2 regions of the Methylocystis sp. NC52PC genome follow, and region 1 is predicted to be linked to the other one. Evidence: riboswitches for the same ligand, from Rfam matches in the RefSeq annotation. Region 1 holds a riboswitch; the other holds the start of a gene.

Region 1 (4,409 bases):
TCGCGCGCTCTTCGCCCGGATTCCAGGCGCGATCGAAATGGTGCTGGATGCGCGCGCCGACGCCCTGCACGAGCAGCCGCATCGGCTTGCCGGCGACCTCGACAAAGCCCTTGATGCGCAGCACGTCGTGGGCGCGCGCGACGTCTGCGAGTTTCGCAACGAGAGCCGCCGCGTCGGACGCGGCGGGCAGGCTCACGACGAAGCTGTCGAAGTCGTCGTGATCGTGATCGGGCTCGGCGTCGTGATGCGAGGGGCGATTGTCGAGATCATTTTCCGCCGCCGCCGCAAGTCCGAGCAGCACGAGCGGATCGACCCTGCCTTCGTGCGCGCGCACGAGTTTCACCGCCGCGCGCGCGCCCGACGTGAGACGCGCGGCCACCTCGCGCGCTTCATCTTCGTCGAGCAGATCGGTCTTGTTGAGGATGACGAGATCGGCGCAGGCGAGCTGATCCTCAAACACCTCTTCGAGCGGATTGTCGTGGTCGATCGTCTCGATCGCGGCGCGTTCCTCGGCGATCGCGTCAAGATCGTCGGCGAAGCGGCCTTCCGCAACCGCCTTGCCGTCAATGACGGCGATTACGCCGTCGACGGTCAACCTGGAGCGGATCGCCGGCCAGTCGAAGGCCTTAACCAGCGGCTTGGGCAAAGCGAGGCCGGACGTCTCGATGATAATGTGATCGGGCCGCTTTTCATGCGCGAGCAGCGCTTCGATGGCCGGCACGAAATCGTCCGCCACCGTGCAGCACAGGCAGCCATTGGCGAGTTCGACGATATTTTCGTCGGGGCAATTCTCGACGCCGCAGGCGCGCAGAATGTCGCCGTCGACGCCGACGTCGCCGAATTCATTGATGACGAGGGCGAGACGACGGTCGCGGGCGTTCTCCAGCACGTGACGGATCAGCGTGGTCTTGCCGGCGCCCAGAAAGCCGGTGACGATGGTCGCTGGGATTTTCTGCGCGCTCATGCCGCCTCCGTTTCATCGCGTGACGAGAGCCGCCAGACGAGGCCGGCGAGCGCGCCGGCGAGCACCCAGCATGTCGCCTGCACTGCGAGCGACGCGGCGGCGAAACGCGCGGCGAGTTCAGCCGGAACCGTGCTTTCGGGCGCCGCCGGCGTCGGCCAGAAAAAATGCGGGGCGACGAGCATCGCGACGCCGAGCGCTCGGGCGAGGACGGAGTCTCCCCGTAAAAGCGCATAAAGGCCCGACGCCGTCGAAACGGCCGTGGCGAACCACCAAAGCTGACGGCCCACAAGATCGGTCTCCGCCGCGCCGGGAAGCTGCGGCGCGAGGCCGAGGCTGGTGGCGAGGCCAGTGGCTGCGAAAGCGCAGGCGCCCCACAGCGCGGCGCGGCGCGGTCCGATCCCGTCGCCCGACGCCAGCATGCCGGCGAGCAGGATCAGCGCATAGCCGATGCAGACGGCGACGGTTGCAACGCTCGTCGCCGCGGTGCGCCGCAGGCCCTCGAAAGCGGGCGCCGACTGTTCGGCGGCGTCATGCGCATGCTGCGCCGCCTCATAGACCTCGGCGGCGAGGATGAGGGGAGTGGTGGTGACATGCTGCAGGGCCGCGACAGCGAGTCCCGCAACAACGCCGGCGACGAGGCCGGCCGCCAGAAGGCGCGCGATCACGGGTCGCGTGGCGCGGCGATCAGTGACACGGGAAAGAGAGCGCGTGGCGCGAATCATGCGCCGCGTCGTGAACGCTCTCGGTATTGGCGAAGCCGGCGCCGTAGACGAGGCCGACGCCAAGCACAAAGGCGACGAAGGCGGCTTTGAGAACTTCCGCGCGCGAGGTTGCAAGCGAGCGGACGGCGGCGGTGTTGGTCGTCATGCGACGTCTCCCTGCCGCCCCACCGGCGGCGAAATGTTGCGACAGGCGATGAAGCATCGCCGCGACGGCAGGTCTCCTGGCTTCCGGTGCATCATCCGCGCCGCCTTCCCAAGCCTCTCGCTCAGTGGCCGATGGCGCAGCCTTCCCGGTTACAGTTGCGGGGGCAGCCGCGGTTTTGGGGCGTGCCCGCACCGCGTTCCCTGTTCGCCTTCTTGCGAAGGACCGTCGCGACCAGTCATATGCGTTGGTTCTAGAGACGTCAAATGAGGAGTCCGGCTTGACCGAAGAGGAAAACGACGCCGCGCGCCGTCATCGCGCCAAGATGGAAAAGCGCAAGGCCGTGCAGGACGCCGAGGTCGCCGGCAAGACCATCGCGCAACGGGGCCTGCTCATGGTCCACACCGGACCAGGCAAGGGAAAATCGACTGCGGCCTTTGGTCTTGCCTTACGGGCGCTCGGCCACGGCTGGAAAGTAGGCGTCGTGCAGTTCGGCAAGGGTCAGTGGCGCAGCGGCGAGCGCGAGATGCTCGAAAAGCTCGGCCCGGTGTCCTGGCATACGCTGGGCGAGGGCTTCACCTGGGAGACGCAGGACCGCGCTCGCGACGAAGCGGCCGCGCGCCGCGCCTGGGACAAGGCCTGCGAATTGATGGATGACCCCGGCGTCCGCCTGCTGGTGCTCGACGAGCTGAATATTTCGCTGCGCTACGACCATCTCCCGCTCGAAGAGGTTCTCTCCCGACTCGGGTCGCGACGCGCCGACCTTCATGTCGTCGTCACAGGAAGAAACGCCAAGCCGGAACTGATCGCCGCCGCCGACCTGGTGACGGAAATGACGCTGGTGAAACATCATTTCTCGGCGGGCGTGAAGGCTCAGGCGGGGATCGAGTTCTAGTCCGACAGGCGCGTCTGCATGGCGTCGCGCCGCTCAAAAAAAAAGGAGGCCGACGCTCGAGCTTGTCGAGACCGTCGGCTCCCATTTGCTCGACCACATAAAGAATATGGCCGACCCTGCAAAGACGAGACCGGGAGCGAAGCCCCCGGCAAGTCCATGGCAGGGGTATGATTACTGAACCATGCGAACGGTGCGGCCGACGCCCGGATCGGTGCCGTTGCCCGTACCGTTGGTGCCCTCGGGGGAGATCCAGTCCGGAACCCACGTGAGAGCGACGATGACGAAGCCGACGAAAGCGGCAACCCAGATCAGCATCTTGCCAATGTCGCCGGAGTTGTGAACGTTGACGGCCATGCGTTTTCCCCCTGTTGTTTTTTTACCAGAATGCTTGCCGCATCGAGGTAACCCTAGCTCGATTCAAAACGCTTGGCAATGCGCCTGTAAAACCGGTTTTTAAGGGTTCAAAATTGCCATATAAGCCAATAAATTCATGGCATTAGACTGCGACAACAGGTCGCGGAGGAAATAATTTTTGCGTCGCAAAATTTAAAGTTTTCGCCCTCACGGGTCCTTTCCCGGCGGGCTGCTCGGGCGCGCGCGGGGGTCGGCGCGCAACCGGCGCGACGAGGCTATTGCTCCTTGGCTGCGCTTCGCCTATAAGCGCGCGCATCCCACAGGCGAAAGTCTCACGGCGTCTGATCCAAGACGTCGTTTCCGGTGGTCGGATTTCCGGCCCGTCCAAGCTTTCGCCGAGGCTCAACCGGAGAAAAAACATGGCGATTCCCGATTTTTCCATGCGCGGCCTTCTCGAGGCGGGCGCTCATTTCGGCCACCAGGCGCATCGCTGGAACCCGAAGATGGCCCCTTATATCTTCGGCGCGCGCAACAACATCCACATCATCGACCTCGCCCAGACGGTGCCGCTGCTGCATCAGGCGCTGAAGGTCGTCTCCGACACGGTGGCCAAGGGCGGCCGCGTGCTCTTCGTCGGCACCAAGCGCCAGGCGCAGGACCAGATCGCCGACGCCGCCAAGCGCAGCGCGCAATATTACATCAATTCCCGCTGGCTCGGCGGCACGCTGACCAACTGGAAGACGATTTCCGGCTCTATCAACCGTCTTCGCAAGCTCGACGACCAGCTCTCGGCCGGCGCCCAGGGCGTCACGAAGAAGGAACGCCTGCTGCTGACGCGCGAGCGCGAGAAGCTCGAAAAGGCGCTGGGCGGCATCAAGGACATGGGCGGCACGCCCGACCTGATCTTCGTCATCGACACCAACAAGGAGCAGCTCGCGATCAAGGAGGCCAACCGCCTCAAGATCCCGGTCGTGGCGATTCTCGACACCAACTGCGATCCCGACGGCGTGACCTTCCCGATCCCCGGCAATGACGACGCCGGCCGCGCCATTGCGCTTTACTGCGATCTCATCGCCAAGGCGGCGATCGACGGCATCTCCCGCAGCCAGGGCGCGCTGGGCGTCGACCTCGGCGAGGCCGAGGCGCCGGAAGCCGAGCCCGCGGTCGCCGACAGCGCTGGCGCCGGCGCGGCTTATGAGTCGACGGAAGCCTTCGAGCTTCTCGCCGCCCCGCGCGGCGCGCCCGACGATCTCGCCAAGCTGAATGGCGTCGGTCCGCAGCTCGTCAAGAAGCTCAATGACGCCGGCGTCTTCCATTACTGGCAGATCGCCG
Region 2 (4,409 bases), 170 kb from region 1:
CGGCCGACGCAATGCCTTTCTCGAGATCGGTCTTGCCCCACAAGCGGAAGGTTTGCTCGGCGCCGACCCAGACCTGCCCGACGCCCTTGTTGTTTACGTCCCAGGCCTGGAGAGTGACGGTCGGGTCCGGCTGCACGCCGGCGGCGCCGACGCGGTGAGCCGCGGCGTCTGCGTCGAGTATCGACGCCGCTAATTCCGGGCTCAGACGCCTCGCGTAACCCACGACGCTCTCTGCGCTAGAGCCGGGCGCCGCCTCGCGCTCGCCGCCGATGGCTGGCGACGCCGCTGTAGCAATGGCGATCAACATTGGCAAAGTGAGGCGGCGAATGGTCATGGGGTCGCCTGTAAAACCAGACGGCCTTGCAGGGTCTCCGTCTCGCCCTGGACTTTCGCCGCGAGTGAGATTCGCCAGCGTCCCTCAGCGGTCAGATCGACCTTGAACCGGTAGAGACCAGGCTCGGGGCTTTTCACCGCTTCAATCGCGCTCGTCATCTGCTCCATGTCATCAGGGGCCATATCCAGACGCATGGCGAAGATAACCGCATCCGAGACCGCCCGATCGTCGGGCTTATGAATCAGCCGAACGTCAACGACGGCTTGGCCCTTCTTGACCTTCTCTCGGACAAGCTTGAACTCGTAGTCCCTGATGTCTGCGACCGCGGGCGTTGAAGTCGACAGAAGCCCCAACCCAAGCAGAGCTCTTGCAACTCGCCGCAAAACAGAAGCGCTCATAAGTGATCTCCTGCTTCCAAGCGGAAGCACGGTGACGGACGGTATCTCGGCGCCAAAGGCGGGCGCACGTGCGAACCAGCGCAGGTCAGCGCCCTCGAAACCGAGGCTCTATCTGCTCGGCGTTCAGGAGATTGGAGGTCGCAGATGGGGTGGGCCGGTGAAACCAAGACGCGCGTCGTCGTCGCGCGGCGGTGGCGCACGGAAGCTGCGGACCTCGATTGCTTTCCCGATGATGGCGAGAGGCGCTAACTGAACAGCGCCGCAGACGAGCGAGTCGCAGCGCCTTGGAACCGCGCCATGGTCGCCGTGGCCATTATGCCCGCCGTCGCCAAAAGCCATCTCTGCGCAGGGATGGGCGTCCGGGGCGGCGAACGCATTCGTCCCCGCCGCCGCGAGAGCCGCGACGACGACGAAGGCACAGACGAGAAGGCGTAGCCAGCTTCGCTGCATAAACACCCCTGGACGGACTCCAGATTAGCACGGCAAGTCCTGCGTCAAAAGTCTTTGTCATTCCTCGAAAAGGATGTGCAGACCAGCCAAGCTGGCGTGCGCTGGGATTTTGCAGAGATGAAATTCGCCGCCTCAGCGCAAAGGAGGCGTTTGCATGTTTGACAGAGCATGCCCTGCGCGAGCTTCGCCGATCTCCGGCGCTTGCACGAGCGGGGATGGAAATCGGACTTAACGCGAACTGTCCTACATTTCTCGAGTCAATCAGCGAAAGTCTGCTAGCTCGGCGGACGGGACGATCGGCGCCGTTTGCGCGGCAGGGCGACGACTCTGCATCAGATGGCCGCGCGGCGATGGCGCCTTTATGGCCGGCCACAAATGTCTTGACATGGTGTTCGGTCTGCTTCGTTATTGCCGCCGATGGTTCCCTTCGGGGATCAAAAGGGAACTCGGTGCGCGCCTGACGGCGCTATGCCGAGGCTGCCCCCGCAACTGTAAGCGGCGAGCCTTAGAGCCACAAAGCCACTGGGGATCTTACCCTGGGAAGGCGGTTCAAGGCGGCGACCCGCGAGCCAGGAGACCTGCCATCGATCGTGGTCACGCGCGAGAGCGTCGGGCGGGGTGCACCGAGGCGGTCCAAAACTGTCGTCACGCGCCTTAGGCGCTAATTCGGCAGTACAAGACCTTTCGCAGTGACGGCCCACGTTGCTGCGAGTCTCGGCTCATGCATACTCTCTCCTCGACCGCCGCCAATGGCGGCATTTACGGCGTCGCGCGCCGTCGCCCGTCCCTTCTTTCCTACATCCTTTGCGCGGGCCTCGTTTCGCCGGCGCTCGGCCGGGAGACGCTTCCGGTTATCGAAGTCGGCAAGCCGACGCCCACCGGGACGCGCGCGGGAAGCGCCTTTTCGAGTGGGGCGACCGCGGACGGCCAACAGGCGGAAGCCAACGGCGGCGGCACGGAAATCGGTCCCGGCGACAACGGGGAAATTTGCGCCGACGGCATCTGCAACAATCCCGCCTCCTATGCCGCGCCGATCGGGTCGCTCGGCGCCAAGGTCAACACGCCGGTGATGAATACGCCAGTCACGACGAAGATGGTCACGCGGCGCATGCTCGAAGACCAGCAGGCCATCACGCTGGACCAGGCGTTGAAGAACGTCAGCGGCGTGACCACCTCGGGCGGCGGCGACGCGGCGCTGGGCAATTCCTTCCGACAGATCATCATTCGCGGCTTTCAGACGCAGAACTACTTCCGCGACGGTTTCCGGGTCGACAGTTTCGGCCTCAACTTCGCCGGCTCGAGCAGCGCCGAGCTGGCCAATGTGGAGAGCGTCGAGGTGCTGAAAGGCCCTGCCGCCATCCTTTACGGCGCGGTGGAGCCCGGCGGCATCGTCAACATCAACACAAAGCAGCCGCTCGCAAAGCCTTCCGCCTCCGTGCAGCAGCAGATCGGCAGCTACGCCTCCTATCGCACGGTCGTCGACGCCACCGGGCCGGTCGCCTCCAACAAGGATCTGCTCTACCGCTTCATCCTCTCCTATGAGAACGACGGGTCGTTTCGCAGCTTCGACTACACAAGAAACACGATGGTCAATCCGGTCGTCAGATGGAACATCGACGCCAGCAACTGGATCAGAGCGTCGACGCAGTTCCAGCAGAACAATATGAATCAGGACTGGTTTTACGTTCCTTATTACGGGATGTTCTTGCCCCTGTGGCTCGGGCGCAGTTTCAACTGGGGGCCGCAGTCGCCATACGCCCAGCGGCAAAACTTCAGCGAGGTGACCTGGCATCACGACTTCAGCAAGGATTGGTCGATCCAGCAGACCCTGTTCATGCAAATCTTGCATGCCAATTGGCAGAACAATGGCGGAACCACCTCCATCTCAGACTGCATAACGCCGGGAAGCGCCAGCTGCTATCTGCCCTCGGTCAACTTCATTCCTTTCTATCAGACCTACTCGCCCAACAATGTCCTGCTGAACTACGGCTCATATCCGTCGGACAACAGACAGGCGGAATATGCGACGGCGATCAATCTCGTCGGACATTTCAACACCGGCGAACACGCCAGCCATACTTTGCTTTCCGGAGCCGATTACTATCGTTACAACTTCAGCGGTCAGAACATGATCCCGCAGTATCCCGGGACGGTCGCCATATTCGGCGCCCCCTATCTCCCGACCCCCATCGGCGGGCTCGTTCCCTACAACGCCACACGGCAATCCGCCGACAATTACGGCGTCTATCTGCAGGACCAGATCAAACTGCCGTTCGGCCTTCACGTGCTCGGCGGCGCCCGCTGGCAGTATATCGACAGCCGAACCGGAGCCTCCGACAATATGAATTTCTGCGGGCCGTATTCGTCGAACTGGCGGTCAGGCGTTGCGATCCCGTGCAACTTCGCCACGATCGCCAGCACCTCGCGCTTTGTCAGCCAGAGGGTTACGCCGCGCGTCGGTTTCTTGTGGCGACCGCTGGAATGGCTCAGTTTTTATGGAAATTATGCGGAATCCTACGGTCCGAACTACGACGGCAAGCTGGTCTACGGCACGAACGACCCGACCCCGCCGAGCGCCGGCGCGCAAGAGGAAGCCGGACTGAAGTTATCGCTATTTGGCGACAGGCTTCAGGCGACGGCGGCCTATTACCATCTGGTCAAGACCAATATTCCAATCGGCGTCCCCTATGACTTCAACCACGTGACGCTTGTCGGTCAGGGGCGTTCGCAGGGACCGGAACTCGACATTCAGGGCGAGATCCTGCCCGGCTGGAGCCTGAATCTCGCCTACGCCAACACCGTCGCCATCACCACCAAATCAAATCCGACGCACCTCGGCGTTCCCGTCGTCGGACAGCCGATCCCCTTCGTTCCTCGCAATGTCGGCTCCCTGGCTTCGGCCTATGAGTTCAAGGAAGGTCAGCTGAAGGGTCTGCGCGTGGGGGCGCGTTATGATTACACCGGCTATCTGCCCTTCTTTCATGCCGCAAACGACGCCAGCTATATCTATGGCCAGTCGACGCCAAGCTATGGCCTCGTCGGTCTGTTCGGCGCCTATGAGTTCAGCCTCGACCAATTCAAGATCGTCGCGCAGCTCAATGTGAGCAATCTCCTCGACAAGACCTATTTCGTTACCGGCGGATTGGGTCCGCAGGCCTTCGACGACGCCCATCCCGGCGGCTACGTCGTGCCCTATACGAATCCAATCCAGGTGGGTTGGAACATGC

What was found. A riboswitch is a leader RNA that binds a small molecule or an ion and turns the genes downstream of it on or off. The one in region 1 is predicted to bind cobalamin.
Region 2: another riboswitch for cobalamin. It lies ahead of ACETII_RS20335 (TonB-dependent siderophore receptor); the one in region 1 lies ahead of ACETII_RS21195 (CbtB domain-containing protein).

Annotation. Positions count from the first base shown of each region.
Region 1 covers NZ_CP170127.1:3,894,464-3,898,872, reverse strand. Annotated here, with positions in the region: gene cobW (cobalamin biosynthesis protein CobW) at 1-964, opposite strand, end outside; gene ACETII_RS21200 (CbtA family protein) at 961-1,629, opposite strand; gene ACETII_RS21195 (CbtB domain-containing protein) at 1,649-1,831, opposite strand; cobalamin riboswitch at 1,881-2,073, opposite strand; gene cobO (cob(I)yrinic acid a,c-diamide adenosyltransferase) at 2,109-2,723, shown strand; gene ACETII_RS21185 (hypothetical protein) at 2,895-3,077, opposite strand; gene ACETII_RS21180 (30S ribosomal protein S2) at 3,497-4,409, shown strand, end outside.
Region 2 covers NZ_CP170127.1:3,728,313-3,732,721, forward strand. Annotated here, with positions in the region: gene ACETII_RS20320 (TolC family protein) at 1-334, opposite strand, end outside; gene ACETII_RS20325 (FixH family protein) at 331-732, opposite strand; gene ACETII_RS20330 (hypothetical protein) at 1,030-1,167, shown strand; cobalamin riboswitch at 1,584-1,782, shown strand; gene ACETII_RS20335 (TonB-dependent siderophore receptor) at 1,904-4,409, shown strand, end outside.